Regions from separate parts of the Aminipila sp. genome, predicted to be linked through region 2. Evidence: riboswitches for the same ligand, from Rfam matches in the RefSeq annotation. Region 2 holds a riboswitch; the other holds the start of a gene.
The links. A riboswitch is a leader RNA that binds a small molecule or an ion and turns the genes downstream of it on or off. The one in region 2 is predicted to bind cyclic di-AMP.

Region 1: linked by a shared signal. The riboswitch ahead of RTW14_RS16230 (hypothetical protein) and the one ahead of RTW14_RS12955 (GNAT family N-acetyltransferase) in region 2 are both predicted to bind cyclic di-AMP.

Annotation. Positions count from the first base shown of each region.
Region 1 covers NZ_DAMBYD010000013.1:49,388-64,932, reverse strand. The annotation lists gene RTW14_RS16295 (CTP synthase) at 1-1,267, shown strand, start outside; gene RTW14_RS16290 (BlaI/MecI/CopY family transcriptional regulator) at 1,406-1,783, shown strand; gene RTW14_RS16285 (M56 family metallopeptidase) at 1,866-4,418, shown strand; gene RTW14_RS16280 (helix-turn-helix domain-containing protein) at 4,459-4,704, opposite strand; gene RTW14_RS16275 (GGDEF domain-containing protein) at 4,862-5,740, shown strand; gene spoIIID (sporulation transcriptional regulator SpoIIID) at 5,810-6,067, opposite strand; gene RTW14_RS16265 (response regulator transcription factor) at 6,409-7,113, shown strand; gene RTW14_RS16260 (HAMP domain-containing sensor histidine kinase) at 7,100-8,716, shown strand; gene RTW14_RS16255 (hypothetical protein) at 8,885-10,003, shown strand; gene RTW14_RS16250 (efflux RND transporter periplasmic adaptor subunit) at 10,025-11,167, shown strand; gene RTW14_RS16245 (ABC transporter ATP-binding protein) at 11,160-11,843, shown strand; gene RTW14_RS16240 (ABC transporter permease) at 11,837-13,093, shown strand; gene RTW14_RS16235 (hypothetical protein) at 13,236-13,682, shown strand; cyclic di-AMP (ydaO/yuaA leader) riboswitch at 13,814-13,945, shown strand; gene RTW14_RS16230 (hypothetical protein) at 14,060-15,307, shown strand; gene RTW14_RS16225 (DUF3892 domain-containing protein) at 15,382-15,545, opposite strand, start outside.
Region 2 covers NZ_DAMBYD010000009.1:36,455-51,999, forward strand. The annotation lists gene gyrA (DNA gyrase subunit A) at 1-1,914, opposite strand, end outside; gene gyrB (DNA topoisomerase (ATP-hydrolyzing) subunit B) at 1,937-3,856, opposite strand; gene eam (glutamate 2,3-aminomutase) at 4,141-5,406, opposite strand; gene RTW14_RS12955 (GNAT family N-acetyltransferase) at 5,692-6,240, opposite strand; cyclic di-AMP (ydaO/yuaA leader) riboswitch at 6,383-6,514, opposite strand; gene RTW14_RS12960 (hypothetical protein) at 6,584-7,177, opposite strand; gene RTW14_RS12965 (DUF4367 domain-containing protein) at 7,242-7,991, opposite strand; gene RTW14_RS12970 (RNA polymerase sigma factor) at 7,981-8,550, opposite strand; gene recF (DNA replication/repair protein RecF) at 8,552-9,679, opposite strand; gene dnaN (DNA polymerase III subunit beta) at 9,730-10,836, opposite strand; gene dnaA (chromosomal replication initiator protein DnaA) at 11,023-12,402, opposite strand; gene rpmH (50S ribosomal protein L34) at 12,820-12,954, shown strand; gene rnpA (ribonuclease P protein component) at 13,006-13,368, shown strand; gene yidD (membrane protein insertion efficiency factor YidD) at 13,382-13,591, shown strand; gene RTW14_RS13005 (YidC/Oxa1 family membrane protein insertase) at 13,604-14,305, shown strand; gene jag (RNA-binding cell elongation regulator Jag/EloR) at 14,333-15,169, shown strand; gene mnmE (tRNA uridine-5-carboxymethylaminomethyl(34) synthesis GTPase MnmE) at 15,334-15,545, shown strand, end outside.

The sequences.
Region 1 (15,545 bases), on a different contig from region 2:
AGTTCAAGTTATCCCCCATATTACAAATGAAATCAAAAGCTTTATATATAACGTAGGAAAATCAAGCCAGGCAGAAGTAATTATAACGGAAATTGGGGGAACTACTGGGGATATTGAGAGCCAGCCATTTTTAGAAGCTATTCGCCAGGTATCATTAGAAGTCGGGAAAGAAAATTGTTTATTCATACATGTAACATTGGTTCCTTATATTAAAAGCTCTGGAGAGCATAAATCAAAACCTACACAGCATTCAGTTAAAGAATTACGTGCGCTGGGGATCTCTCCCGACATAATTGTTATGCGTGCAGATGAACCTATTGACGAAGACATTCGTCAGAAAATCTCATTATTCTGCAATGTAAAGCCAGATTGTGTTATTGAAAACATTACATTACCAGTTTTATATCAAGCACCAACTATGTTAGAAAAAAGCAATTTCTCTTGGATAGTCTGCAGAGAATTAGGACTTAATGCCGGACCTTGTGATATGACTGAATGGAATCAGATGCTTGACAGAATTGAGAAGCGTGATAAAGAAGTTAAGATTGCAATTGTAGGAAAGTATGTAAAGCTGCATGATGCTTATTTATCGGTGGCAGAGGCACTCCGTCATGCAGGCTATGAAAATGGCTGCAGGATAAATATAAAATGGGTAGATTCTGAAGATGTAACTGAGGAAACTTCAAAATCGGTATTAGACGATGTGACTGGAATTTTAGTACCAGGAGGTTTTGGAGACAGAGGAATAGAAGGTAAAATATGTGCGGCTCAATATGCTAGAGAAAATGACATACCTTATTTCGGAATATGCCTTGGTATGCAGATTGCAGTTATAGAATTTGCCAGACATGTGCTTGAAATAAAGGATGCTGATTCAAGTGAATTTTTACCAGATGGGTTGAACTCTGTTATTGACTTTATGCCAGACCAATCAGGAGATATACCTAAGGGTGGAACTATGAGACTAGGAGCGTACCCTTGTAAGATTAAGGGAAATAGTAAAATGGCAGAGGCCTATGGCCAGGAAATGATATATGAAAGACATAGACATCGATATGAATTTAATAACATTTATAGAACCCGATTTTTAGAGGCTGGATTGGAGATCAGCGGGACTTCGCCAGATGAAAGGTTAGTAGAAGCTGTTGAAGTATCAAGTAATAGCTTCCATGTAGGCGTTCAGTATCATCCTGAATTTAAAAGCAGACCCAATAAGGCTCATCCATTATTTAGAGAATTCGTTAAGGCGGCATTAAAAATAAAATAGTGTTGACAAACGAGGACTACAAATGTAAACTAAAACAAAGATTACATTTGTAGTCCTCATTGTTTTTTATTTTTAAGCATCTGACTTACTAACAATTTGTTTCACAAATTGAGTTAGGTCATGAAAGGGGTTTAACATATGAGTAATAGTAATTTCAGCATTAGTGATTCAGAGTGGAAAATAATGAAGGTACTTTGGGAATCACCCAATATCACCCTGAAAGAAATAGCAGGAAGGGTAAATGAATGTGGATGGAGTTATACTACCGTTAGGACTTTAGTGAACAGACTGGCAGATAAGGGGGCAATTGATGCAGACAAATCTGTTGCCAATAATTTTAAATATTATCCGATAGCTGTTGAAGAGGTATGCAAAATTAGAGAAGTAAAAAGTTTTCTGGAAAGAGTGTTTGACGGATCAGCAGGAATGCTAATATCTGCCTTAGCAAAAAACTCAAACTTATCCGAGGAAGAGCAGAAAGAATTAAAAGGGATTATTGATAAAATTGATAAGTAATAAATGTATATTGTAAATAAACTGTGAATAGGCAATGCCAAGTGTTGTGACGCGTTGCTGAATGAATGATGAGGGATGGAATATGGGTATACTGATTAATATGACGGTTACATTTTCAGTGACAGTTATACTGATTTTAATATTAAAAGAAGTGTTTAAAAATAGATTTACACCTAAGTGGCATGTGCTTATTTGGACAGTATTAATTATCCGATTAGCTATTCCCATACTACCTGAAAGTGAAATAAGCATTTTTAACTATATACCAGATATGTCAGCAAAATATGTTCATTTTATAGACCAGAAAACTGAAGAATTAAACAATACGTCAGTGGAGAACATCAGCAATCTGCAAGACCATAAGCTGCAGGATGAGAATATTACCTTAAAAACAGACGGCAGCAACCAGGAAAACTCTATCGCACAAACAATTGATAAAAATCAGGCAAAAAATATTAATTCAATGAAGTATATAGAAAAAATCATATTAGCCCTATACTGGTTGGGAACTTTAGTCATGGCATTTGCTTTATTCCTTTCATATGGCAGGCTACTTAAGAGAATAAGGAAACTGCGTATATGTAGTGATGATGAAATTCTAGAGGTGTTTTCCATTTGCAAAGAAGGACTTGGAGTCAGAAGTCATAAACTCACCTTAAAACAAGGTGCAGAATCCCCTATGCTGGCAGGCGTATTTAAACCGTCTCTCTATATATCAGAGGGGTATAATAATGAAGAATTAAAACATGTATTTTATCACGAACTATGTCATTATAAAAACAAAGATAACATTTGGAATATGGTTTCTTCAGTACTTCTTTGTATGAACTGGTTTAATCCACTAGCGTGGTATGCTTTTAAAATTTTTAGGCGTGATTTAGAGATGTATTGTGATTATATGGTCATAGGTATTGCAGGAGAGAAAAAAGCATATGCAGAGGTGCTTTTAAAAACAGCAACTACTCAAAATTCTTTTATTTTTGCAACAACTTGCTTGGAAAGCGGAGAAAAAGAGGTAAGCCAGCGTATTAAAAAAATTGCATATTTTAAGACTCCTAAATTATGGGTAAGCATGGTTGGATTGCTTTTAGTCGTGTTATTGGGTATTTTCTGTTTAACCAATGCGGTAGATCTTTCTAAAAAGACACAGATAATTGGTGTAAATGGGCCCAATAATGAAGGGGATAATTATATGATGGAAGTCCCTCTATCTTGGGGTAAAGAATATGAAGAGACCGTGCCTGAGGAACCTCCTTATTGTGAAAAGATTTTATTTAAAGATAAAAAAGAAAATGAAGTTGCAGGGCTAAATTATAGAAAGGTTGATTTATCAGAATCTGAATGGATTCCAGAAGACAGTAATGCTTTAACCATGAGAGGACGAGTGGATTATGAATCAAAGGTAAAGCAACTCATAAAACAATCAAGTAGTTTTTCTGAATTAGCAGATAATCACGAAAAAAATGTAAAGATTGAACGGATAAAGTCCAATTCTACAGATATTTGGGCAGCCTATAAAGTAAATTATTTGAGTAACTTAAAGTCAGTAAGAACTGAAATCTATCTTATAGCAGATGATTATGCTCAGATTATTCCTGTCTTATATAAAGTAAGTAATCGTATAACGGATGAAGAATTGATTAAAGTTGCTATGACTTTACAAAAAATCAAGGAGCCTTCTTCATATACACCAGTAGCTGAGGCTGGAATGCAGACGGATACTAAAGCAGGCACTGCTGTTATGGGGGGAGAGTACGATGCAAAAGCATTAATGGAAGATTATTTTGATAACTATGTGAATATTGTAATGCCTCCAAGCAGAGATATTAAAGGATATAAAATAAATAGTTTTGAACAAATCTCACCAGTTATGGATATTCCAGGAATAATTGATATGGGCATGGTTGAAAATGAAACTGCACCTTGGAATATCATTTATCCTACGGCAAAAGTATTTAAAGTAGATTATGAGTTAATACCACAAGATGTAAAAAAATACGATGACTCAGCTGATGGAGGTTATGAAATAACTGCAAATGGCAACAAACATTATATACAAAGTTATGCTGTATTTTATGGCTATTCGGAAGAAGGGAAAACTTATAAAGCTGTTTTTCTTGGATTCTTACCTACTGACTTTTTAACAGAGGGGGGCGTAGATTATTCAGTATTAAAATTAATCAATGACAAGTATGAACGTGAAATTTTACCAAAAGTATTACGTAACGCTAATGTTGAATATGTTGGAGATGCCAGTGCAGTGGGAAAACTCGTAAGGTTGCTGCCATTACACGAATATAGTAATGGTATGGAACTGCAGACTAAAGTAGAACCCTATGGAATTACAGCAAATTATAAAATCGGAAGATCAGAACCATATGATTCGGAAAAAGGTGGTTTATTAAGTGCATGGCCCAAAGTAGATGGTGATTTAACGGGAATTTATAGCCATAGTTCACCGAATGAATTAAATTCCTATATAAAAATACAACTCGAAAAAAATGCCAAATACCTTACTTTAGGAATAGAGAATTCAGAATCAACGAAGATTAAATGCGAAAGTCCATATTTAGAAAAGAATTTTGGTTTTGCTTATAGTGATCCATACGCACATAACAACAGTAAAAAACAATAAAGAAAAAAGCCTTACTAGGACTTAACAGTTTTAGTAAGGCTTATTTTAGTAAATCATCATATGTCATTCCAAGTATTTTTGCAAATGCTTTTAGCTCAATATCAGTGACAAAACGTTCGCCACTTTCAATTCGCTGGATAATATTTTTGTCCATATCTACTCCATTGCGTTGCATTTCATCGGCCAGCATTCGCTGGGAATAACGGGCTGGCTGAGATTCTCTGAAGGCACGGATTTTTTTACCACAGATATTATTTAATCCATCTTTACTTTTGGTATGAAACATTTCTTTCCTCCGTTTATAGTATATCCAGTTTGATAGACAAATACATTGTATGTACAAAAAGTATATGCTATAATTAGAACTATAATGACCTATATTATAAGTCAAAAAGTGATGCTGTTTAATAAAAATCTAGCTCGGATAAGGATAAAGTTTTGTCATGGATATTAAGAACAAGATCGTACTAATATGTAATAACCAATTCTTTATAGATAGAATAACAAGCAGCCTTGAAAAAGACTGCTACATTGTTGAAGCAATGGATACTATATATAATGAGGGGGCGTTAGATAAATATATAGGGAATACTAAATTAGTGGTTTTGGAGGTAAGTAAGTTAGAAAATACCTGCACTGCACTGCCTGAACTTATAAATAAATTCAGAGATGATGAAAATACGGCACTTTTATTAATTTGTAGCAATAAACAGCAGGAACTTGCCGTTAAGGCGGTAAATATGGGCGTAATAGATGTTATATTAATGCCATGTGAGATAGAAATAATACAGACAAGAATTAATAATATACTTAAGATTATTAATTTAAAACGTCAGGTCCTACGGGATCCATTAACTAAAATTTATAATCGAACTGCATTCGAGGAAATGGTGCAGCGTTTGTTAAAACAGAAAATAGATAAAGCTGCGTTTATAATGATAGATTTAGATGATTTCAAATATTTAAATGATACTTTCGGACATGATGTAGGAGATGTTGTACTAATAAAGGTTGCGGATGCTTTGATAGAAGTAGTCGATAGAGATGATGTAATTGGAAGGATGGGAGGGGATGAGTTTGCAATATTTATCCCATATATCTATTCAAAAGAATACTTTATAAATAAGATTAAGGCCATTTTTAATAAACTAAAAATCCAATTTATAGAAAAAGGGAAAAAAGTAACAGTACTTAGTTCAATTGGGATTGCATTTTTTCCTGAACATGGTATTGAATTTAATGAACTATACCGAAATGCTGATACCGCTCAATATCAATCAAAAAATTCTGGTAAAAATAAGATTAAAATTTATAAGAACTAAAAAGAGGTTCTAAAGAGTAAAAAGCCTTACGAAAGATTAAAAGTCCTTCGTAAGGCTTTTTAAAAAATTTTATTTAGATGATTTTGACTGATATTTTTCTTTTGTTGCTAGACCGCCTCTTATATGACGTTCCGCCTTATTTGCATCTAAAACTGTTTTTACTTCAGCGGCAAGCCCTGGATTAATCTCATGCAGCCTTTCCGTTATATCCTTATGTACTGTGCTTTTGCTGACTCTAAATTTCTTAGCAGTCGCTCTAACCGTAGAATTTGTATCAAGAATGTACCTGGCTAGTTCCAGGACCCTTTCTTCTATGTAATCCTTCATATTAAATACTTCACCGCCCCTATCATTTATTGGATTCAATCTAATGAGTTCGATATCACAATATATGCGACAGGATTTAGAAGTATGAGAATTGTTTTGGAAGATTAGTAAAGCAATGGTAAAATAAGGAGAAGATTAATTCAGATAGATAAATAAATCCTTGTATGATAAAATATGATACTATTTGTCTTTAATTAAGAAATCTTAAGGTTATATAAAGGTACAATTAAGAATAAAGAAATATGATTAATTAATAACGAAAGGTATAAATATATCAGAATTTAGGTAATTTATAAGGTAAATTTGAAGGAAAGTACAAAAAATATAAGGAGGCTGATGATATGAGTTACAAAATTCTCGTAGCAGAGGATGATGATTCTATTGTGGATCTTTTAAAACTATATTTAGAAAATGAAGGATATGAGGTCTATGCTGCAAGTGATGGTCTCCAGGCAATGGGAATATTAGAAAATAATAAAATGGATTTAGCGGTATTAGACATAATGATGCCAAAACTTAATGGCTATGAAGTTACAAAACGGATTAGGGATATAAGTAATATTCCTATTTTAATCCTGTCTGCAAAAAATTTGGACAGTGATAAAATAATTGGCCTGGATATAGGTGCGGATGATTATATGACAAAACCTTTTAATCCATTAGAAATAATTGCAAGGGTAAAGGCTGCACTAAGGCGATATTATCAATTAAATGATGGTGCGGGAAAAGAAATTATTTCAAGTACAAAACTTGTTGTCGGTGAATTGGAACTTGATACTGAAAAACTAGAACTAACTAAATCCGGAAAAGAAATTTCTTTAACGCCTACAGAATATAAAATTATAACATTACTTATGAGATCACCTGGCAGGGTCTACACAAAAGCTCAGATTTATGAAACCATTAGTGGTGAGTACTTTGAAAGTGATGATAATACCATGATGGTGCATATTTCAAAACTTCGGGAAAAAATTGAAAGAGATCCTAAAAGTTCCGAATATATAAAAACAATCAGGGGGCTTGGATATAAAATTGAAAAAAGATAAGCGAAAGAGAGGAAGTTTCTTTTCTCTTCTTATAAAAAATTATATTGCATTTACAGTTATAAATGTTATTTTAGTTATATCTGTTTTTGCATTAGGGACGTTAGCTTTAGATGCCCATTTAAAACTACCTAAAGGAGATATAAATTCCCAAATTAAGATACTTGAGAAGGGACAGTACGAACGCATAAAACCATATACACTAGTTGGAGCAAAAGGGTATTTTGAAATTCTAAACAGTGATAATAAAATAATTTATACCAGTGACCGCAGTAGAACTGGAAAAGAATACACAGAAAGAGAATTAGATTGCATTCAGGATTATTCGGGAAATATTTACAGGTATTCATCTCAGTATAAGGATAGAAATGGTAAGCGGCTTACTATAATACATGAAGAGAGCTACGAAGATAATAAAAAAGAATCTAGGTATTTTCAAGTATTTGACCACAATCGTAATCTGATTATGTCTAGTGCAGGTGCACCAAAGAAAAAACATTATACAGTAAGAGAATTTGCGTATTTAACCAATTCATTAGGAGATGGCTTGGATATCAGTAAATACCGTTTTATGGGTGATGATGGCAGAAAGTATACAATTGTTATGAATACATCCTTTTCTGATGAAAGAAGCATGAATGCTTATTCCCATGGATTAATCGTGATCGATATTGGCATTATAGTTTGTTACATTATATCAGTATTAGGCTTTGTACTATGGCTTTCGAGAAAAATAAGAAAACCATTAGACACCTTAAGCAGCGCTATGCTGGCTTTCGCTGAAGGGGATCGAAATCAGGCGGTGGAATATAGCGGATCTGCGGAATTTGTTCAAATTTGTGATAGTTTTAATAACATGTCTGAACAGCTTAGGGAAAGTGAAAAAGCTAAGATGGAGATAGAAAAGCAAAAACAAAAAATGTTGGCAGATATATCTCATGACTTAAAAACACCAATAACAACCATACAGGGATATGCCAAGGCTTTAGCAGATGGTATGATTGCGGCAGAGGAACAAAAAAAATATCTGAATAAGATTTACAATAAAGCTATAGATTTGACAGATTTAATCAATACCTTTTATGAATATAGTAAATTGGAACACCCCGATTATGCTTTTACTTTTGAAAGTACAGAAATATACGAGTTCTTAAGAGAGTACTTAGCAAATAGATATGAGGAAATAAGTGATAAGGGATTTGAATTGGAACTGGATATACCAGAGGAAAGTGCTATTTGTAATGTAGACAAGGTTCAGTTAAAGCGTGCTTTTGACAATATAGTAAACAATTCATTAAAGCATAACATGCAAGGAACGAAAATATTCGTAAATGTTGCAGTATGTAATGAACAAAATGAACAAAACTTTATCAAGATTATTATTGCAGATAACGGAACGGGCATTCCAAAGGAAATCGCAAAGACCATATTTGAGCCTTTTGTTGTGGGCGATGATTCAAGAAATAGCAGACAAGGATCTGGATTGGGATTATCCATAAGTAAAAAGATTATAGAAAGACATGGAGGAAGCATAGCTCTGGAGACAACAGAAGCCAATCGATATAACACCGCATTTAGAATACTTATTCCATTTATAAGACAGTAGAGATCTAATCTGCTGTCTTTTGCATTTTCAAAGAGAAAACCAAAGCTTAATAGTGGGAAACTTAATAAAGCTTAAGGTTACATAAAGGTTTCTTTAAGGTTTTGTAAAGGTTTGTTAAAGATTTGATGGATATAATTGGAATAACAAATGAAAGGAAAGGAAAGTCAAATGAAAAAAGTAATTGCATTCAGTATTATTGCAGCTATTATTTTTAGTTTCCCGAGCATTAGTCTTGCAGCAGAAAAAAAGCCTGCAGATACTAAAAATAAAGAAAAAGTATATGAGATTTCATTGGAAACTATTGATGAAATCATGTTTAACAGTAGCAAATACTTTAAGGATTCCAAAGAACGCACTGAAAGACTTGGTCTAGACCAAAGCAAATATGAAAGAGAAATCAGAAAACTTAAGAATGAAGATTCTGGAGATGGCTGGGGGAATGCAAGTTCTATAAGCTCACTTTACGACCAATTAAGTAAATCAAAATATGATTTACAAATATCAAATATTACTGAAACTGCAGGGCTAAAAAAGCAGGCACTTACAGCAAAAGATGAATATTTAAAATATATGGGAATGAAGTTAGAGCAGGAACTTCTAAAAAGTAAGATAGAGAAGCAGAAACAGCAGGATTCTATCAGTGAGCAAAAATATAAGAGAGGGCTGATATCACTAACTCAATACAAAGAGAGCATGACTAAGGATACGGATTATAGTGATGAACTTTCTGAAGGAGAAAAGAAACTAGAAAAGCAGATAGAGAGTTTTAAAAGTGCTGTTGGTCTAAAGGTTGAGGATAAAGTTCAGTTTAAGGAGTTAAAAGATTTTGACTATGATAAATTAGCAAGAATTTCTTTCGATAAAGATTTGGAAGAAGCTATAAAAAATTCCAAAGAAATACAAGTTCAAGAAATGAAAGTTGAGCATTTACAAAAAGAAATTGTAAAAGACCGTAGGGGTATAAGTGACAGCCAGAAAGAATTAGCAGAACTTAAGGATACTGTAAAAAAGAATTTTAAAAATCAGTATGAATTGTTGGATACTACTGCTAAGAAAGTAAATAAATCAAGCAGAAACTTAAAAGAGGCACAAAGTAATCTTGATATTGCCAAAGCAAAATATGACAGAGGATTAATGTCCAAAAAAGATTTTGAGGAACTAAGGATTAAAAATTTAGAGGTTATTAATCAAGGTAAATCAGCAGAGCTGGAACTGCAGGAAGTGTTTCTAACCTATCAGCTATATAAGGAAGGATATCAGGGCGCAATCGGTAGTAGCGTAAGTTGAATTATAGAAGGAGAGTAATAAATGCGTAGCTTAAAAAACGTAAAAAAGAAAAAAGTTATCAAGGTTGGAATTGTAGTTGTCATAGCTATTGCTGTAATTGTTGCATTTATGCCGAAGCATTCAGGTGAGGATCAACAAATGCCCATTTCCTCATTTTCATTAGAAAAAAAAGATCTTACTGAGAGCATAAGTACCAGTGGGAAAGTTGAAAGCGTAGAAAGCAAAAATGTATCAGCAGTGGCAGAGGGAAAGATTAAAACAGTATATGTTAAATTAGGACAGCAAGTAAAAAAGGGGGACTTACTTGCACAACTTGATACAACAAGCGCTCAGAGAGAAAGGGAAAAGGCACAAAAATCCAATAAATCAGAAACAGATTTAGCATTGCAGGATATGGAATCAAAATACAGAGAATTTGATAATGCTAAATTCCTATTTGAAATGGGAGAGATTTCAAAGGATGATATGATTAAGGCACAAACTGCATATGAAACGGCCTCAAAAGATTATGAAAACAAAAAACAATCGGCGGATATCAGTACATTTCAGCAGCAAATTGCGGATGCAACGCTTAGAGCACCTATATCTGGGACAGTAACTTTAGTCAATGCTACTGAAGGAAATGCCAGCAGCGGAGTTCTATTTACGATTGAAGACACACAAAATTTAAAGGTTACAGCCAATGTAAGCGAGTATGACATAAATCAAGTGAAAAAAGGTCAGAGAGTCATTGTAAAAACAGAAATGACAGATGATTTAGAACTTTCAGGTGAGGTTCGTTCTATTGCGCCTACAGCACAAAAGGAAGAATCTACGGGAAAAACCACAGCTACGGGAAAAGTTCAATTTTCAGTTGAAATTGGTATAAAGGATAGAAATCCAGATATAAAGATTGGTACCAATGCACGAGTTAATATTGTTACAGCGGGAAAAGAAGGGGTTCTCGCAGTACCATTTGATGCACTTGTTAAAAGTAAACAGGGAAGCAATATATATGTGGCTGATAAAAAGGGGAACAGTTATGTAGTCAGAGAAATAAAGGTTAAAACTGGTTTAGAAAATGATCTTTATGTAGAAATCACGGGAAAAGAGGTTAAAGAGGGACTAAGGGTTATCAATAATCCAAAAGACCTGACTGTAGGTCAGGAGGTAAATCTTGGATAATATAAATAAAATAATTGAAATGAAAGATATACATAAAAGCTTTTATGTTGGGACACCGCAGGAATTAAATATTGTTAAGGGCGTTAATTTAACAGTAGACAAAGGGGAGTTCCTGGCTGTAGTAGGAGCATCTGGCTCAGGGAAAAGTACACTGATGAATATAATAGGGGCGTTAGATAAGCAAACCAGCGGTACATATATTTTAGAAGGGTTAGATGTATCTTTAGCTAATGATGACAAATTGGCAGAGATAAGAAATTTAAAGATTGGTTTTGTATTTCAAAATTTTAATCTTATACCAAGATGTTCTGCCTTAAAAAATGTTGAATTGCCAATGCTTTATGCGGGAATGGGCAGGAATGAAAGAATGGAAAGAGCAAAGCAATTGTTGGAACTGGTGGATATGTATGATAGGAGAGAGCATCAGCCGAACGAATTATCAGGGGGACAGAAACAGCGAGTTGCCATAGCAAGGGCTTTGGCTAATAATCCGGCTATATTGCTGGCAGACGAACCAACGGGGGCGTTGGATTCAAAAACAGGAAGAATGGTAATGGATTTGTTTCATAAAATCAATCAAGAGGAAGGCAAAACCATTGTATTCATTACTCACAGCATGGAACTGGCAGAAGAAACAACCAGGCAGATAACAATAAAGGATGGTCTTATATGCTGATTATAGAAAACTTATTCCTTGCGATTGCAGGGTTAAAAACAAATAAAATGCGTTCGCTTTTAACAATGCTTGGAATTATTATAGGAATTTCATCCGTTATCGCAATTGTGTCAGTAGGGGATTCTATATCTGCTTCTATTGAAAAGGATATGAAAGAGATGGGGATGGAAAACATCTCAGTAGATATAAGAAGAAAAACGGATGATACACAAGTATATTATGATGATGATGAAAAACCGCAAGCAGAGGATTTACTTTCATTAAATGATCTCAAAAATTTTCAGGATAAATTTAAGGATAAAATAAAAACCTTAAGTTTTACTCAGGATGGCGGCTCAGGGGAAGTGAGAGTAGGAAAAAAACCGGAAAACGTTTATATTCAGGGGACAAATTCTGGATATAGTGTACAAAAAAAGGTTAAAGTCATAAATGGAAGATACCTGGAGGATAAGGATGTAGAAAGAGCCAGAAAAGTTGCTGTTATTCCAAGAGAACTGGCAGATAATATAGAAAAGCAAGGAGATGAACCCTTGGGAAGTGAAATCAAAGTTTTTGTACAAGATAAATTGACCACTTTTTTAGTAATAGGGATCTATGACAATGGCTCTAAAAATAAAGGGGTCATGGCCGGCGGCTTTGAAGAATTGGCTACTATTTATGTTCCAGCAACCACAGCAGGGGAACTTAAGAATGAAACCAATTTCAGAGGATTTGAGGTTTCTCCTGCTTACGGAGTTAGTGGAGAAAGTTTGTTGAAAGATATTAACAGTTACTTTGGTGATATATACAGCAAAAATAAGAAATGGGAATGCGTAGGCTATAATATGCAGCAGGATATGAATTCTTATACCGACATGCTGAATAAAGTAAAAATGTCAATTGCTGTTATAGCGGGTATATCGCTGCTTGTAGGGGGTATTGGAGTAATGAATATCATGTTGGTATCGGTTACAGAACGTACAAGAGAAATTGGTATTCGGAAGGCTTTGGGTGCAAAAGGAAAGTTTATACGGCTTCAGTTTATAGTGGAGGCCATTATTATCTGCGGAATAGGAGGAATGATAGGCGTAGCATTAGGACTGGGTATAAGTGGCATTGTTGTTAGTGTTATGGGAAATGCACTACAAATTTCTCTGCCTGTCATATTTATTAGCGTAGCATTTTCCATGTCAATAGGAGTGTTTTTTGGATACTATCCAGCTAATAAAGCAGCAAAATTGGATCCTATAGAGGCTTTAAGATATGAATAAGTTAATGAATAAAGCAGTTCTGACAGTTTAAATATTTATAAATTTATCATATTTTCAACACAAAGATGAGTTAAAATGTTAAAATATAGTTTATATGAAATTTTTATTAAACCATTTATGGTGGAAACGGAGACTAATTATTATGAAACTTAAAGACAAAGGAACTCATGAAGGACCAAAGCGATTTTCTATTTCAATTCTTTTATATGTTGTTGCTGCAATTGTAGCACTTCTTGGAATTGCGTTACTAGCAGATGATATTTATATATTTAAATCTACGGTTGCCCAATATGTAATGCAGGGATATTCTGCAGATGATGTTATGAAAAGTCTGATACCTGCACAGTTACTTCCAGGAGTATTTGAAGCCATCGCTTTATATGGCGGCATGACATTTGCGTTAATAGGCATTGGTATAGCCAATAGAAAAATCTCAAAAAACTTAATCACTTTAGATACAGTTACCAATGAAGAGAGTGTAGAAGAAAAGACTCTACCTGAAAATGTTGATGAGTCAGAAAATACGGAAATCGTTAACGAAGAGGCTCAAAATATAGAAGATGAAGAGAAAACAAAGACTGAATTATAGAATGATAGTTTAGTTAATTACAAGATAAAATGAGAGACATTGTAATTTGTTGTCTTTTATGATATAATAAATTAATAGAAGGAATGATTGAAAAATAAAAAATGTTTAATTTTATCATTTCATTCCTACAATTAAATAAATCGCTGAATCCAGAAATGGAATGGGAGAACCAATTTTGGGGTGAATCACAATGTTATTTGTGTAGGGTGTACTTATCGTCCGAATCCGTCAGCTAATCTCGTAAGCGTTAAAAGAGAATACAAACAATATAATATATTACCTTTTATCGAATAACGCTACAGATATTTTCTGTGGCGTTTTTATTTATAGAAAATAGGATTTAAGTATTTCCTACAATAAAAGAAGGAGGGCGTAGTTTGTATAAAGATAAAAAAATAAAAGTTGGGGTAGGTTTCGCCACTGGAAGAAAAAACTTCCACAAGGTATTGAGGAGTTATATAAATAATTGGAGGGAATCTGGCTTGGTCGATAATAATAATATCAGTTTACACATTATTGTTGCGTATGACCTGACTTATAATAAAACACAAAAAAAAGATTACATTAATCTGCATCCAGATCTAGCTGAGAATATTGACGGTTCTATATATATTGGCTGTAGTGATATAGAAGAAGAAATTGAATTTTTAAATGAACAAAATATTATTAATGAGGAAGAAGCACGTAAAATTTTCGGAAAAGGATATGCATCACAACGTAATGCGGTGCTATACAGCGCTATAAAAAACGAAATGGATTATTTGATTTTTTTAGATGATGATGAATATCCGGTAGCAGTGACAAACTCTCAAAACTATGCAGTCTGGGGAGGACAACATGTTCTTTCAACGCATATAAAGCATCTTGAGCAGGCAGATTTAACTCATGGGTATCATTGTGGATATATCTCTCCAATTCCCTTTATCGAATATAACGATACAATGACAGAGATGGATTTTAGATCTTTTATAGAGGCTATCAGTAATGATATTCTAAACTGGGACAATGTTAAGTTAGTGATGGAGAACGGTGGCGTTACGTATGCAGATACCAAAATACTAACTAGCGATATTACTGAAGATGTGGAAGAAATTAACCATGCTAAGTTTATTTCAGGTGCAAATTTAGGAATTAATCTTACAAATCCACAGCGGGTTTTTCCCTTCTATAATCCCATGGGAGCCAGGGGAGAGGATACTTTTCTGAGTACTTGCTTAAGTCAAAGAAAAGTTTTACAAGTACCTTGTTATACCTTTCATGACGGCTTTTCTACTTATAATCACCTGTTAGAAGGGGTGTTACCAATAAAATTGAAGTTTATTAAATCAGATAATGAAAAAGTCATCAAACGTTTTTATAAAGCTTGTATTGGATGGATTCGATATAAACCGTTATTATTATATATAACACAAGAGGAGAGCTACAGTGAAAAAATAAGTGAGATGAGAGAAAGACTTAAGCAGGTATTACCTACGATTTGTACTTATTTCGGAACAACTGAATTCATGAATATACTGGCAAATTTAGAAAAATATAATAAAAATGTAGAAAGAGATTACCAAGACTTTGTTGAGGTACAAAAAATTTGGACAAAGTTGATGGATTATTTCGTAAAAGTAAGATAAATTATCCTATTGGAAACCTCATGGCTAATGTATATATTTTACACTAACCAAGAGGTATAGGAGGATATAGCATGTTATTTAAAAGTAGGTAAGTCAGAGATAGCGGCTATAGTTGAACTATTAGGATCGTTTCTTAAAAATTCCCCGCCATTCTTACCACGCATAACGATCGTACCATCTATAAGCCCTTCTTTTGCCATTAATATTGCATGATTTATAGGCAATATAGTCTTATTTT
Region 2 (15,545 bases):
GATAGCAATAAGCCCAGTTTTTCTATTTGTATCAAACTGTGAAATAGGAGTCTTCTTAATTGTACCATGCTTAGTTACCGCAATTAAGAATTCATCTTCTGTAAATTCCTTGATAGGAATAATAGCTGTTATTCTTTCTCTCTGCATTAAATTCAAGAAGTTTACAGCAGGCATGCCCTTTGCAGTTCTCCCTGCCTCAGGTATTTCATAAGCTTTGAGTTTATGAGCCTTACCCGTATTTGTAAAGAACATTAGTGTATCATGAGTTGACGTCATAATCATATTCTTTACAAAGTCATTTTCTCTGGTTGTTAACCCAGTTATTCCTTTGCCGCCTCGCTTCTGAGTCTTATAATTATCAACTGATACTCTCTTTAAATAACCAAGATGAGTTAATGTTATTGCAACATTTTCTTCTTCAATTAAATCTTCTTCATCTAATTCGGAAATGTCAGCAACAATCTTTGTTTTTCTGTCATCTCCCCACTTATCCTTGATTTCTAGAAGTTCGTCTTTAACAACACCCATTAACATCTTTTCATCTGCTAATAACTGGTTGTAATATGAAATTCTTTTCATTAATTCTTCATATTCGCTCTCAATTTTTTCTCTTTCCAAACCTTGTAATCTGGCAAGCCTCATATCAAGAATTGCCTGTGTCTGAATTTCTGAAAGCCCGAAACGTTCTATTAATTTATCTTTTGCATCATTGTAACTAGATCTAATAATTTTAATGATTTCATCAATGTTATCAAGCGCTATTCTTAAACCTTCTAAGATGTGAGCTCTTGCTTCAGCTTTTTTCTTATCAAATATAGTTCTTCTTGTAACAACTTCTTTCTGGTGCTTTAAATATTCAGTTAAAATCTCGTGAAGCGTTAATGTTCTTGGTTGTCCGTCTACAAGTGCAATCATAATCATACTGTAGCTTTCCTGAAGCTGAGTATGCTTGAAAAGTCGGTTTAAAGTTATCTGAGGATTTGCATCTCTTTTAAGTTCAATTACAATTCTCATACCCTGTCTATTTGATTCATCACGGATATCAGAAATACCTTCAATTTTCTTATCTTTAACCAATTCTGCAATCTTTTCGATTAATCTTGCTTTATTTACCTGATAGGGAATTTCTGTCACAATAATCTGCTGCTTACCCTTGCTTGTTTCTTCAAATTCAGTTGTTGCACGAACAAGCACTTTTCCCTGTCCAGTTCTATAAGCCTGCTTTGCACTGTTTTTTCCCATGATGGTTGCACCTGTTGGGAAGTCTGGACCTTTAACAATTTTAATTAGATCCTCAACATCTGCATCCTCATTGTCAATCATATAAACAGCAGCATCAATCACTTCTCTAAGATTATGAGGAGGAATAGATGTTGCCATACCGACCGCAATACCGTTAGAACCATTTACTAACAGATTTGGGAATCTTGCGGGAAGTACTTCAGGTTCCTGTTCTTCTTCATCAAAGTTAGGCATGAAATTAACGGTTTCTTTATCAATATCACGAAGCATCTGCAATGCAAACGGAGTCATTCTTGCTTCCGTATAACGCATTGCTGCGGCGCCATCTCCATCAACCGAACCGAAGTTACCGTGACCGTCCACAAGCATATATCTAATTGAGAAATCCTGTGCCATTCTAACCATAGCATCGTAAATAGAGCTGTCACCATGAGGGTGATATTTACCCATTACCTCACCGACGATACGTGCCGATTTTTTATGTGGCTTATCAGGAGTAACTCCCAATTCACTCATACCATAAAGTATTCTTCTGTGTACAGGCTTTAGACCATCACGAACATCTGGAAGAGCTCTTCCTACAATAACGCTCATGGAATAGTCTATATAGGAGTTTTTCATTTCATCATGAATCTCATGCTGTATCAGCTTTGAATCTTCTAATAAATTCATAGTCATGTTTTTTCCTCCTATCTTAAATATCTACATTTGCATATCTTGCATTATCTTCTATAAACTTTCGCCTTGGTGGAACCTTATCTCCCATTAGAGTTGTAAAGATTTCATCTGCAGCAGTAACGTCTTCAAGGGTTATCTGCACTAAAGTCCTGTGATTAAAATCCATAGTTGTTTCCCAAAGCTGGTTGAAATCCATTTCTCCAAGACCCTTATATCTTTGAATATCTGCTTTTCCAGGCTTGTCCGCAATTTCCGCCATAAGTCTTTCCTGTTCTTTTTCCCCATAAGTGTAATATACTTCCTTACCCTTTTTGGTCTGGAAAAGTGGCGGCTGAGCCGCATATACATAACCGTTTTCAATAAGCGGTGTCATATATCTGTAGAAGAATGTTAATAATAATGTTCTGATGTGCGCGCCATCAACGTCGGCATCGGTCATGATAATGATTTTATGATATCTAAGCTTTTCCAAATTAAAGTCAACCCCAATACCACAGCCAAATGCTGTAATCATATTTTTAATTTCTTCTGAATTTAATATTTTATCAAGTCTAGCTTTTTCAACATTTAAAATTTTACCACGAAGTGGTAAAATTGCCTGTCTTTTTCTATCTCTGCCCTGCTTAGCACTACCACCCGCAGAATCTCCTTCGACTAAGAATATTTCTGAAAGCGCAGGATCTTTTTCGGAGCAGTCAGCAAGCTTTCCAGGAAGTGATATACCATCAAGTACACCTTTTCTTCTGGTTAAATCCCTTGCTTTTCTTGCTGCTTCTCTTGCACGAGCCGCACGAAGACATTTATCAATGATAATTCTTGCCTCATTTGGATGCTCCTCTAAAAATGCAGTTAAATTCTCATTTGTTGAAGTTTCAACGAAACCTCTCATTTCACTATTACCAAGCTTTGTCTTTGTTTGACCTTCAAACTGAGGTTCAGTAAGCTTTACGGAAATAATAGCAGTAAGTCCTTCTCTTACATCTTCACCTGAAAGAGAATCATCATTTTCTTTTATAAGCTTATTCTTCTTTGCATAGTCGTTGATTACTCTGGTAAGTGCCGACTTAAAGCCCACCATGTGAGTACCACCCTCAGTGGTGTTAATATTATTTGCATAAGAAAGAATCAGTTCGTTATAACGATCTGTATACTGCATAGCTACTTCAACTTCAAGGTTATTTTTAATTAATTCAAAGTAAATAACTTCTTCATGAATAGCTTCTTTATTTTTATTCTGATGTATTACAAATTCCTTAATACCGCCTTCGTAATGGAATACTTCTCCCTTTTTCTGACCTTCTCGTTCATCCTTAAGTGAAATTTTAATTCCCTTATTCAAAAAAGCCATCTCTCTAAGTCTATGTTCAAGCGTTGCATAATCATAGTTTACATCTTCAAAGATATCAGGGTCAGCCCAGAAGGTTGTCTTTGAACCAGTATGTCTTGAATCACCTATAACAGTAAGAGGCATAGTAGTCTTACCTCTACTATACGTCTGCTTATAGATTTTCCCATTTCTTTTTATTTCAACTTCCATTTCAGTAGAAAGCGCATTAACTACAGAAGCACCTACACCGTGAAGACCTCCAGATACTTTGTATCCCCCGCCGCCGAATTTACCACCAGCATGAAGTATTGTATGAATGACTTCAACTGCAGGAATACCAAGCTTAGGGTGTGCATCTACCGGCATACCTCTGCCATCATCTTCTACAGTGATAGAGTTATCTGCATTTATTGTAATGTTGATAGTTTTGCAGAAACCTGCTAAAGCTTCATCCACGCTGTTGTCTACAACTTCGTAAACTAGGTGATGAAGACCTCTTGGACCAGTACTGCCTATATACATTCCCGGTCTTTTTCTTACAGCTTCAAGACCCTCCAGAACTTGTATCTGGGCAGCATCATACTGTTGATTGTTTACTTCTGTACTCAATTTAACTTCTCCTGTTCTATAGACATGGATGGTTATCTTGTCAAAACTTCTAGTAATGCCATTTTCCTTGCCTTTTAAAATTTTATTTTTTACTCTACTAAATATTGTTACCAAATTTTAGATACAATATAACTAATCTAGTATACACTAAAATTTGCACCCTTACAATATTTTTTCTATTTTTGGAGGTTCTTTTTAAAAAACACATTTTAAAAGCCTTAAATCGTTAATTTAAGGCTTTCTGGTTCACTTTAAGTTCTATAGTCTAATTTGCGGCATTTATTTTATACCTTTTCAAAATATTCTTTAATATTTTTTGTTTCATGATCTTCGTATTTAACAATATTTCCTTCCCATGTCCTTAATTGAATATAACCTGGTCCTCTGGAAACAATGTAATTTGGATATATAGGAGTTTTTCCTTGGCCTTTTGGTGCGTTTACTATAAAAGTAGGAATTGCCATACCTGAAGTATAACCTCTCAAATATTCCATAATTTCCATTCCATCTTCAATTGAAGTATTAAAATGAGTGGTTCCCTGTACATGTTTAGCATGAAATATATAATATGGCCTTACTCTGCATTTTAACAATTCCTGATTTAGCACCTTCATAACAAATTTACTATTATTAATACCATTTAACAATACTGCTTGATTTCCAATAGGTATACCAGCATTAGCTAATCTTTCGCAGGCAGCTTTAGATTCATAAGTAATTTCTATTGGATGATTAAAATGAGTATTTACATAAATGGGATGATACTTTTTAAGCATAGAACATAATTTATCAGTAATTCTTTGAGGCATGGTTACTGGGGTTCTGGTTCCCAAACGAATATAATCAACGTGAGAAATATCTTTTAATTGTTTTATAATCCACTCTAATTCTTCATCTGAAAGACATAAAGCATCTCCACCGGTAATTAAAACATCCCTTATTTCCTCATTTTCCTTAATATAGTTTATTGACTCTTGAATGGCGGCACGAGTATTGTGAACATCTTCTTCTCCAATATTTCTTCTTCTCTGGCAATGTCTACAATACATGGCACATTCATTAGTTACATTTATAATTAATCGGTCGGGATATCTTCTGGTTATACATCCTGCTGGGTTTGTAAATTCTTCTCCCATAGGATCAAGATCTGTACATGAATCCTCTAATTCTTTATATGCAGGAATTGATAATAATCTTATTGGATCATACTTGTCATCCGGATGTACTAAACTCAAGTAATAAGGAGAAATTGCCCACCTAAATTTTTTTTCAACTTCTTCAATATTTTTCTTTTCTTTTTCACTTAGATTAATAATTTTACTTAAAGTTTCAGCATCCGTAATCTTATTATCTAATTGCCAATGATAATCATTCCAATCCTCTTCTGAGGCTTTTAACAAACTTAATATTTTATTTTTTCTTTTAACTAGTTCATTTTCCATGTCCATTCCTTTTGTAATTGTCTTTTTTGCTTCCAAAAAATCTTCTATTTTACCCTTTAGTTCATTTGCTCTTTGAATAGATATTTGCCTTTTTTTGTTTTTTTCCATGTACTCCTCCTCACTTTTTGTACGTCTTATATTTCATCTCTTTATTTCTTTAGATATACTTATATCCCCTATATACAAACATATATTCTATTGAAATTTTTCTGTTCCTACACGGAAACAAATATTAAATTAATACAAATAAATAACAGCCTAAATCATATTATCTGTTGTTTGCTCATATTAAATGCTAATCATATATTTTTTTTGAAATAAAGTAAAATAATATATTTAGAATTTGAAATTTAAGAATTTAAGTTATTTTTTAATGAATTGTATTTAAGAATCTTATATTTGATCTGATCCTGCAATATCCCATTCCATAATATATCGATTATGACCTTTTCCATACTCATTACGACTATATTCAATAGGTCTAAATCCAATATGCTTATATAAATTTATTGCAGGTTGATTGTCAACATCAACAGTAAGGTCTATTTTCTCGAAATTTTGTTCTTGCAGATTCTCTGCAATAATTTTAAGGAATTGACGCCCAAAACCATGGCCCTGTATTTCTTTTTCAATAGCAAAATCAAATAGATATGCTTTTTCAGGATTTTCCCAATCTCTCATAAGAATTGCCAGCCCTTTAATGTCTGTTTTCTCTTCTTCTTTTAATATATAAACACTTCCATGCCGAATTTGTGGAACTAGTCCCCATTCATCCATACCTAATTCTCCAAAGATATTCAATCCAAAACTTACCATATTTTGTAAAAGTAATAAATCAAAATCTTGAACTAGATATACTTTAATATTACTAAGATTTATATCTAAATCTTTAATAAATTTACGCGGTAAACGATTAATTTCCTCTAACATTTTATTAATCATATAAAACCCCCTTCAATTGTTACAACAAACGAATTATTTTCCTCCTTTCTTTGTTGGAACTGAAGCCAAAAACACAGAAAGCTACGGTTTTTAAACCGTAGCTAATTTTTTGCACACAAAAAAAATGTATATTATTATATTATACTCCCTTTTCTAATGCTTACGAGATTAGCTGACGGATTCGGGCAGAAAAGACACCCTACACAATACATCTGTGATTCACCCCATAAATTTGGTTCTCCCGTTCAATTTCTTGACTCAGCAACACATTTTATTATTTTATTCTTATTTATTATAACATTTTAGATGTTATAAGTCAAATTTCAATTACTTTCTCTTATATTCACATTTCCCTTGGACAAGAAAAATTTACGCTATAAACTATAGTAAATGGACCTACTTCTTTATTTCCTTTTTCTTTAAAAGAAACTCTTCCACCTATATCAAATTGTATTACTTCCTTTGTTGTCACTATTTTTAAGACATCTAAATCATCTGTCCACATTTTTAAGGGTTCTTCTGTAATTAATTCTATATTTTCGTCGCAACTTTGTATTTTTTTATTATTAATTTCACAAATGGCATAATATTCATCACTCTGCCATAACACCATGTCTGCACTTATTTTATATGGATATGTTTTACCATCATATTCCTGGCTACCTGCAAGTTCTAATCTATAAGCTTCAAATTTTCCATTTTTCATTAATCTGTCCGCAGTCATTTCACTAACTTCTTGTTTTTCAATAAGCTGCATCCTTAATTTTTCAATCCACTCCCCATTTTGTATATCATCTGCCTTATTGCTTAATGTGAGTTTCTCGTAAGGCATAAATTGTTTATCACTCATATTCTCTGAACTATTTACTTGATTACCACAGGCATTTAATGAAAAAAATATTGCAATTAAACTCATTAAAATCAATAATCTGCGCATTTTTCTTCTCCTTATTTACTCTTTATTTTTCACTTTAAATAAGATACTCTAGTGGTTCCACTAATTAGTTTAATTTTACATAAGCTACGCTTTCTGCTATATTTACTGCTTCTTTTACAGTTCCCCTATTTATCGTTATACAAAATTCATATCCACTATCAGTCCACATTAAAATAACACACTCATCTTTTTTTAAAGAATATATTGCTTCTTTTCCATTAACCTTAGTTTTTCCTACCTCACAATTTTCACTATTGATAGCTGTATTGGCTTTTCCAATTAAATAATATTGAAACGTTGCATATAACTCCTCTTTTTCATTAATAGTGAAAGTCATACTTTTTATATCACCATATCCATTAACATCTACTAAGTTAAAGTCTTCTGGCAGTGCCATTGGATAAAATACATCTTCCCATTTTTTTGGAAATTTTGCTTTTGTTTCAGGACTCAGCTCACCTTTTTCAACTACATTAACATCTATGTATTCTCCATGATCCTCTATTATAAAATCAAAAAGCTTTATACGAAAAGCATCTACATTCATTGTGACTACTGTCATGGCGACACCTATGCAAACTATAATCATAGCTGCAATTCTAAAATATTTATTTTTTATTTTCTTTTTATTATTTTTTAGCTCTATTGCTTCAAATTTTCTTATCATTTTTAGTATTTTCTGATCCAATTCTTTTGGAACAGAAAAAGGATTATTTTGTTCTTCTAAATTTTTTACTTCAACTTCTATCCTTTCGAATTCTTCTGCAGCTTCTTCTAATTCTTCATCTGCCATATCTTCAAATTTAAAATTCATCAAACATATCCTCCTTTTCAACTAAAAGTGATAGTGCCAGCTTCTTTCTAGCTCTTGTTATTTTCACTCTCACATTATCATAAGGAATTCCAAGTTCTTCAGCTATTTCTTTATCTTTTTTTTCATCTATGTATTTTAATTTTAATAATTTTCTATCCACTTCACTTAGATCATCCATCTTGGAATTAACTAATTTTTTTGTTTCTCTTTTTAAAATTTCTTTTTCTAAAGAAAAATTGTCTTTTATTTTTAATAACGCATCTTCCTGCTCATTTGTTACACATACATTTGTTTTTTCTTTTCTTAAAATATCTATTGCAGTGCGTTTAGCTATAGTAAAAATATACCCTTTGGTTTTATAATCATCCATATTTTCGAACTTTTCTATATTACAAAAGGCCTTAAAATATGTAATCTGCACAGCATCTTCTGCCTGTTGCTGATTATCTAAATATTTTAAGGCTATGTAATAAACATGTTTTTTATATAGAGTATACAATTTCTCAAAATTTGTTTTATTAACTCCATCAGAAATTTCCATCATTAATAAACTAATCACACTAAACCCCTACCACCTCAAAATCTATCGTACTTTTTCGTTGTTCTACACATCCATTTTCCACATAAAATGTTTTTCCCTCAGGAAGTGTTCTTTTAACTTTATCTGAAAGTTCTGCTGAAGTTATAAAAAGCTGTATATTTGCAAGGGAATTTATCAAATAATTTTGTCTCTCTTCATCCAATTCAGACAAAACATCGTCCAATAGCAATATACAATCTTCCTCTGTTTCTTCTTTTATCAACATAATTTCAGCTAATTTTAAAGACAATGCTGCTGTTCTTTGCTGGCCCTGAGAGCCATATTTTCTTATATCTATGCCATTTATGATTATTTTCAAATCATCACGATGAGGCCCAACACTTGTGCTTCTTCTTACTAAATCTTTTTCTATATTTTTCCTTATTTTTTCTAAAAATAAATCTTTCTGCTCCTGTAAGCTATTCATAAATGGAACATTTGCTTCATACTGAATATGGAGTTTTTCCTTGCCATTGGTAATATTTTTATGTATTTGACTGCTTATTTTATCTAACTTTTTAATAAATTCAGCTCTCATCAATATAATCTTAGATCCATACTCTGCTAATTCCTGGTCCCATATTTCAAGTAAAGATATTTTGGGAGAATTCTCTTTTAACATTGTATTTCGCTGTAGAAGTATTTTTTTATATCGAGAAATATTATTAAAATACATAGGCCTTATCTGGCAAAGTTCTCGATCAATGAATTTTCGTCTTTTTTCAGGTTCTTCTTTAACAATTTTTAAATCTTCTGGAGAAAACACAACAATATAAATATTTTCAAGAAGTTCAGAAATTTTTTTTATTTTTCGCCCATTTAACTTTACAGCCTTACTTTCCTTACTCACAGCCATTTCAACACAAAGATCTTCATTCTTTTTTTCGGCCTCTATCTTTACTCTGAAAAATTTACTGCCAAATTTGATCATTTCAAAATCATTAGAAGTACGAAAAGACTTTCCTAGTGAAGATAAATAAATAGCCTCAATAAGATTAGTTTTTCCCTGCGCATTATTACCAAGTATCAAATTAACATTAGGATGAAATTCTATATTCAGATTTTCATAATTTCTAAAATCCTGCAGTTCAACTTTTGTTATGTACATCTTCTATTCTCCATATAACAAAGGCTGCCATAAATGACAGCCAAATTTCTTTAATTTCCTGATAATCTTACAGGTAATATTAAATAAACAAACTGATTACCCTCTATTGGCTTAACCAAACAAGGACTTACACTTGTATTTAGCTCAAGTCTAATATTTTCATCGTCTATTACTTTTAGTACATCAATTAAATATTTTGAATTAAACCCTATATCGAGACCTTCCCCCTCTGTTGAAATAATAACATCTTCTTTAACATTACCTTCTTCAGATCTTGAAGTAATAGTCATATTATTTCCGTCTATAGAAAGTTTTACTAGATTGTTTTTTCCTTCTTTTGCGAAAAGAGAGGCTCTTTCAACACTTTCTAATAAATCTCCCCTGTTTATAGTAACAGTTGTCTGACATTCTTTTGGAACTATATCTTTATATTTTATAAATTCACCTTCTAAAAGTCTTAAAACAACTCTTGTTCCTTCTAGTATCACAACAGCTTTTTTATAGTCTAAGATGATTCCAACATCTTCATCTTCTACTTCTGAAATTATTTTACTTATTTCTGATAAAATCTTTGAAGCTATTATTATTTTCTTTTCTTCAGAGTTTTTCATTTCTTCTTTCACAACAGCCATTCTGAAGCCATCTAATGCAACCATATTTAAGTAATTTTCTTCTAGCTCAATTAAAACACCAACTATGACACCCTTTGATTCATCTACACTTGCGGCAAAAGACGTCTTTCTAATCATTTCTTTAAATATATCTCTATTAATTAAAAGTTTACTTTGTTCTTCAATTTCCCCTATGTTTGGAAATTCATCTGCTGGAAAACATACAATGTTAAATTGTGATGTTGAACATTCTATAGTTATGTTGTTTTCTTCTTTTAGTTCAATAGTGATGTCTTCGTTTGGAAGTTTTCTGATAATCTCACCAAATAATTTTGATAAAACAACAATTTCTCCTTCTTCTGATACATGTGTGTCAATTATTTTTTCTATACTTAAATCTAAATCTGATGCAGTTAATACTAACTTATTATCTTTTGCTTTTAGTAAAATTCCCTTAAGAATAGGAATAGTAGTTCTGTTAGTTACAGCTTTTGAAACGGTATTTATAGCTTTAGATAAAATTTGCTGATTACAGGTAAATTTCATGTGCCGACTCCTTTATTCTTATTAATTTTTATTAGTAGTATTAGTAGTAGGGGCTGTGGATTTGTTGATAACCACTTTGAAGCCTTGAAACTGCTAACTTTTTTGTTGTTTATTTTTTGTTGATAACTTGTATAAATTTATATAACAACCAGTGTATTGTTGTGTATAAATTTTTATGTATTATTTTTATATTCTACTCTCATTTATATTTCTTTTGATTGCTTCAACAACTTCTTTTATAGATTCATTCATTTTTATTTCAGAAGTAATTTTTTCACATCCATGCATTACCGTAGTGTGATCTCTTTTACCAAAAGCTTCGCCAATCTTTGGAAGTGATAAATCAGTCATTTCTCTGCATAGATACATAGCAATCTGCCTTGGAAATGCTAAAGCCCTTGTTCTCTTTGCTGATTCGATATCTGAAATTTTAATATCGAAATGCTTGCAGACATATTTTTTTATAACCTCTGGATTAATGATGACATCTGTATTTGAAATAATATCCTTTAATACTTCTTTTGCAAGAGATAGGTTTATTTCTTTGTTCATTAGATTTGAAAAAGTAATAACTCTTGAAAAGGCTCCTTCAAGTTCTCTGATATTTGACTTAATCTTTCCAGCAATAAGAGCAATGACTTCCATGAGGTTATCATCAATTGTAATGTTTTCAAGTTCCGCCTTTTTCATTAAGATGGCAACTCTGTTTTCATAATCAGCAGGTTGTATATCTGCAATCATATTCCATTGAAACCTAGATCGCAGTCTTTCTTCGATGTTTAAAAGTTTGGCTGGTGGTCTATCACTGGAAATAATAATTTGCTTATTGGCTTCATATAAAGTATTGAACGTATGAAAAAATTCTTCCTGAGTACTGTCTTTTCCTTCAATAAACTGTATATCGTCTATTAACAATACATCGATATTTCTATATTTATTTCTGAATTCAAGAGTTTTTCTATCCCCTATAGCTTTGATCAGTTCATTTGTAAACATTTCAGAGGAGACATAAAGAACTTTAAGTTTTGGATAATTTATCAATAAGTATTGACCAATGGCATGCATCAAATGAGTTTTCCCTAAACCAGATCCACCATATAAAAACAATGGATTGTAGGAATCAGAGGGATTTGCAGATACACATGATGGCGATTCTGCAACAGCAAGTGATGCAGCATGTGCATATCTATTGTTATTACCTACTACAAATGCATTAAAATTGTAGCGTGGATTAAAATAGTATTCATCTGGAAAACGCTTTACGAAGGAATCATCATATGCACTTTTGTGATTGATGGTTTCTTCCTCCTCCATATCATCAAGAGTAAGTTCTATATCATATTTCTTTGAAAAGGCAATAGCTACGGCATTTTCCAGAATAGACATATATCTGCTCTTCATAATATTTAAATTCATATCATTTAAAAGTTTTAAATATAATTTATTATTTTCTTCTTCTATTTTTAAAGGTACTATAGGCAAAAACCACGTATTATAGCTTACTTCAGTTAATTCTGGAGCAAGTAATTCTAGGGTTTTTTTCCAATTTTCATTCATGTTGCTCATTTATCTACATCCTTATGCTTAATTAAATATAAAATGATTAGTAAAAATTAAATAACTAATCAAAGAAAAAAAATGATATAAAGTTCTTAATACATAATAACAATTAAGTTATCCACAGGCAATAGTTAAATTTTTTATATTGAACTTTCAACAATTTAAAAATTATCCACATATAGTGGACAACTTTGTGTATAGTTTTCATGTTAACAACTATATATAGGTTTTTATATAAAATATTACCGTAAAATATTTTTATTTATTTGTAATATTATTGGTAAACTTGTTAAAATCATTGACACAGATAATTAGCGAATGTATAATAATGTGGCATGTATAGGACATGTAAGTGAAAATACGCGTTGAAATTTAGATGTGTATGAAACCGAATTATTGAATTAAGCAAGGAGGTGTTTAAGAATGAAACAGACTTATCAGCCAAAGAAAAGACAGAGATCAAAAGAACATGGTTTTAGAAAAAGAATGAGTACAAAGAACGGTAGAAATGTATTAAAGAGAAGAAGATTAAGAGGAAGAAAAGAATTATCAGCATAGAGACCGCAACTGTGGTCTTTTTGTTTTAAAGATTGAACAGGACACTCTTGTATGGTCTTGTATGGTGATGTAATGCTAAAAAAAAATGTATTACGCAATAAAAAAGATTTTTCTGCTATTTATAACAGAGGAAAATCCTTCGGTGGAAAATATGTAGTATTATTCTGTAGAAGGAATAATTTAAGTTACAATCGATTAGGTTTTTTAGCTAGTAAAAAAGTAGGAAACAGCGTAGTAAGGAACAGAGCAAGAAGACTTATGAAAGAGAGCTTTAGACGAATGGAAGCTGATACGCTGATTGGTTTTGATATAATCTTGATTGCAAGAAACACTATCAAAGATGTCAAGTGTGATGATGTTTACAAATCTATGAATTCTCTTATAAAAAAAGCCGGATTAATAACAAAAAAATAAGAAGGTGTACTATTTGAAGAAAATAGTTATAGGACTTGTTAAGGGATATCAGAAATTTATTTCTCCTTTATTTCCACCAACATGCCGGTTTTACCCAACATGTTCAGCATATTTTATACAAGCAGTAGAAAAATATGGTGTGATAAAGGGTAGTTTTATTGGAATTAAAAGGATTCTAAAATGTCATCCCTTTAATCCTGGTGGCTATGATCCTTTAAAGTAGCGGAGGAAATTAATGCAAACAATTATTGGTTTTATTGCAGTGCCTCTAGGTTGGTTATTAAGTTTTATATATAGTTTGTTAAATGATTATGGTATAACTTTAATAATTTTCACCATATTAGTAAAAGGTTGTCTCTACCCGCTTTATGCAGCACAGATTAAATCAACTGCTGGTATGGCGGACATTCAGCCTAAAATGCAGGCTTTGCAAAGAAAGTACGCAAATGATAAAGAAACACTAAATATAAAGATGATGGAACTTTATAAGGAAGAAAAGTTTAATCCTATGGGCGGTTGTTTACCTATGTTAATTCAGATGCCTATAATATTTGGACTTTTTGCTTTATTAAGAAATCCTATGGCTTATATGAATAGTGATTCTATGCTATTGGCAATTCACGAATCATTTTTATGGGTTATGGACTTAAGTCAGCCTGATTTATGGATTCTTCCAATAGCAGCCGGTGTAACAACTTTTATTTCTTTCAGCCAAACACAGAGTCAGCAAGGTTCTGCAAATAACCAGATGGCTCCAATGATGAATATGATGAAGTACTTCTTTCCAGTAATGATCGTTTGGATGGGTAGATCATTCCCAGCTGGTCTTACAATTTATTGGTTTATAGGTACTTTAGTTCAGATTGGTTTTAATTTTAGACTTAATAGATTAAGGAAAAAGATGAAGGAAGAATCAGAAAAGAAACGTAAGAAATAAAAGCATATATTTGAAGGGAAATTAAATATGGATTACGCAGAAAAGTGGGGGAAGGATGAAGATGAAGCTATAAGACTTGCCCTCATTGATTTAAAACTTACGATAGATGAAGTTGATGTAATTGTATTGGAAGAATCTTCAAAAGGCTTTTTCGGTATAGGTTCAAAACTTGCCAAAGTAAGAGTTTATAAGAAGACAGCTGCAAAGGTTGAAGAAAAGCCTATAAAAGAAGCTGTGAAGGAAGCTCCAATAACAAAGGTACAAAGTAACTCAAATAAAGAGTTTACGAAAAAGGAATTTGTAAAAAAAGAAAATAAAGAGCACAAAGAATTTAAAGAGACTAAAGAAATTAAAAATTCAGTTCGAAAACCTGAAAATGTTGAAGACTTTAAAACTGAAAGACCAAATGATTTAGTATCTGTTGAAAGCTCTCCTGCTTTAGATTTTCTTAAAGATGTAACTGAAAAAATGGGAATTGAAGTTACTGTTACAGCTACAGAAAATGAAAATAGTATATATATTGACATCAATGGAAAAGATTCTGGAACTGTTATAGGAAAAAGAGGACAGACTCTTGATGCTATACAGTATTTAACTCGTCTTGTTGTAAATAAAGACGATGAAAAATATAAAAGAGTTGTCGTTGATGCTGAGAATTATAGAAGCAAAAGAGAAAAAACTTTGGAACAGCTGGCAAATAGACTAGCAGACAAGGTTGTTAGAACAAAGAAGAGTGTAAGGCTTGAGCCAATGAATCCGTATGAAAGAAAGATTATTCATGCTACTCTTCAGGGCAACCCTAAAATCACTACAAGAAGTGAAGGTGAAGAACCTTATAGAAGGGTTATAATAGAAATGAAATAAAAAAATAGCCCATTCGGGCTATTTTTTCTTTTTTATCTATCCAGATTTATGAAATTAATCATGGATAGATCGATTTTTATCGTTAATTATTTTGTCCAATTGGTGAAAGAAGTTGCTAGACAAAATTTATAATTTTACTAATTTGAAAAGATGGTGATTAAATTATGGAAGATACAATAGCAGCAGTTGCTACCGCATATGGAGAAGGTGGAATTGGAATAATAAGAATAAGCGGTGAAGAATCCTTATCAATTTTAAATAAGGTATTTCAGCCTATAAAAAAGCACATAGAAAAAAATGATGTTGAAAAATATATTTTCAAGCCTGAATCCGTTAGTATGACAATTGGAGAGCCTATAGTTAATAGACGATTAAC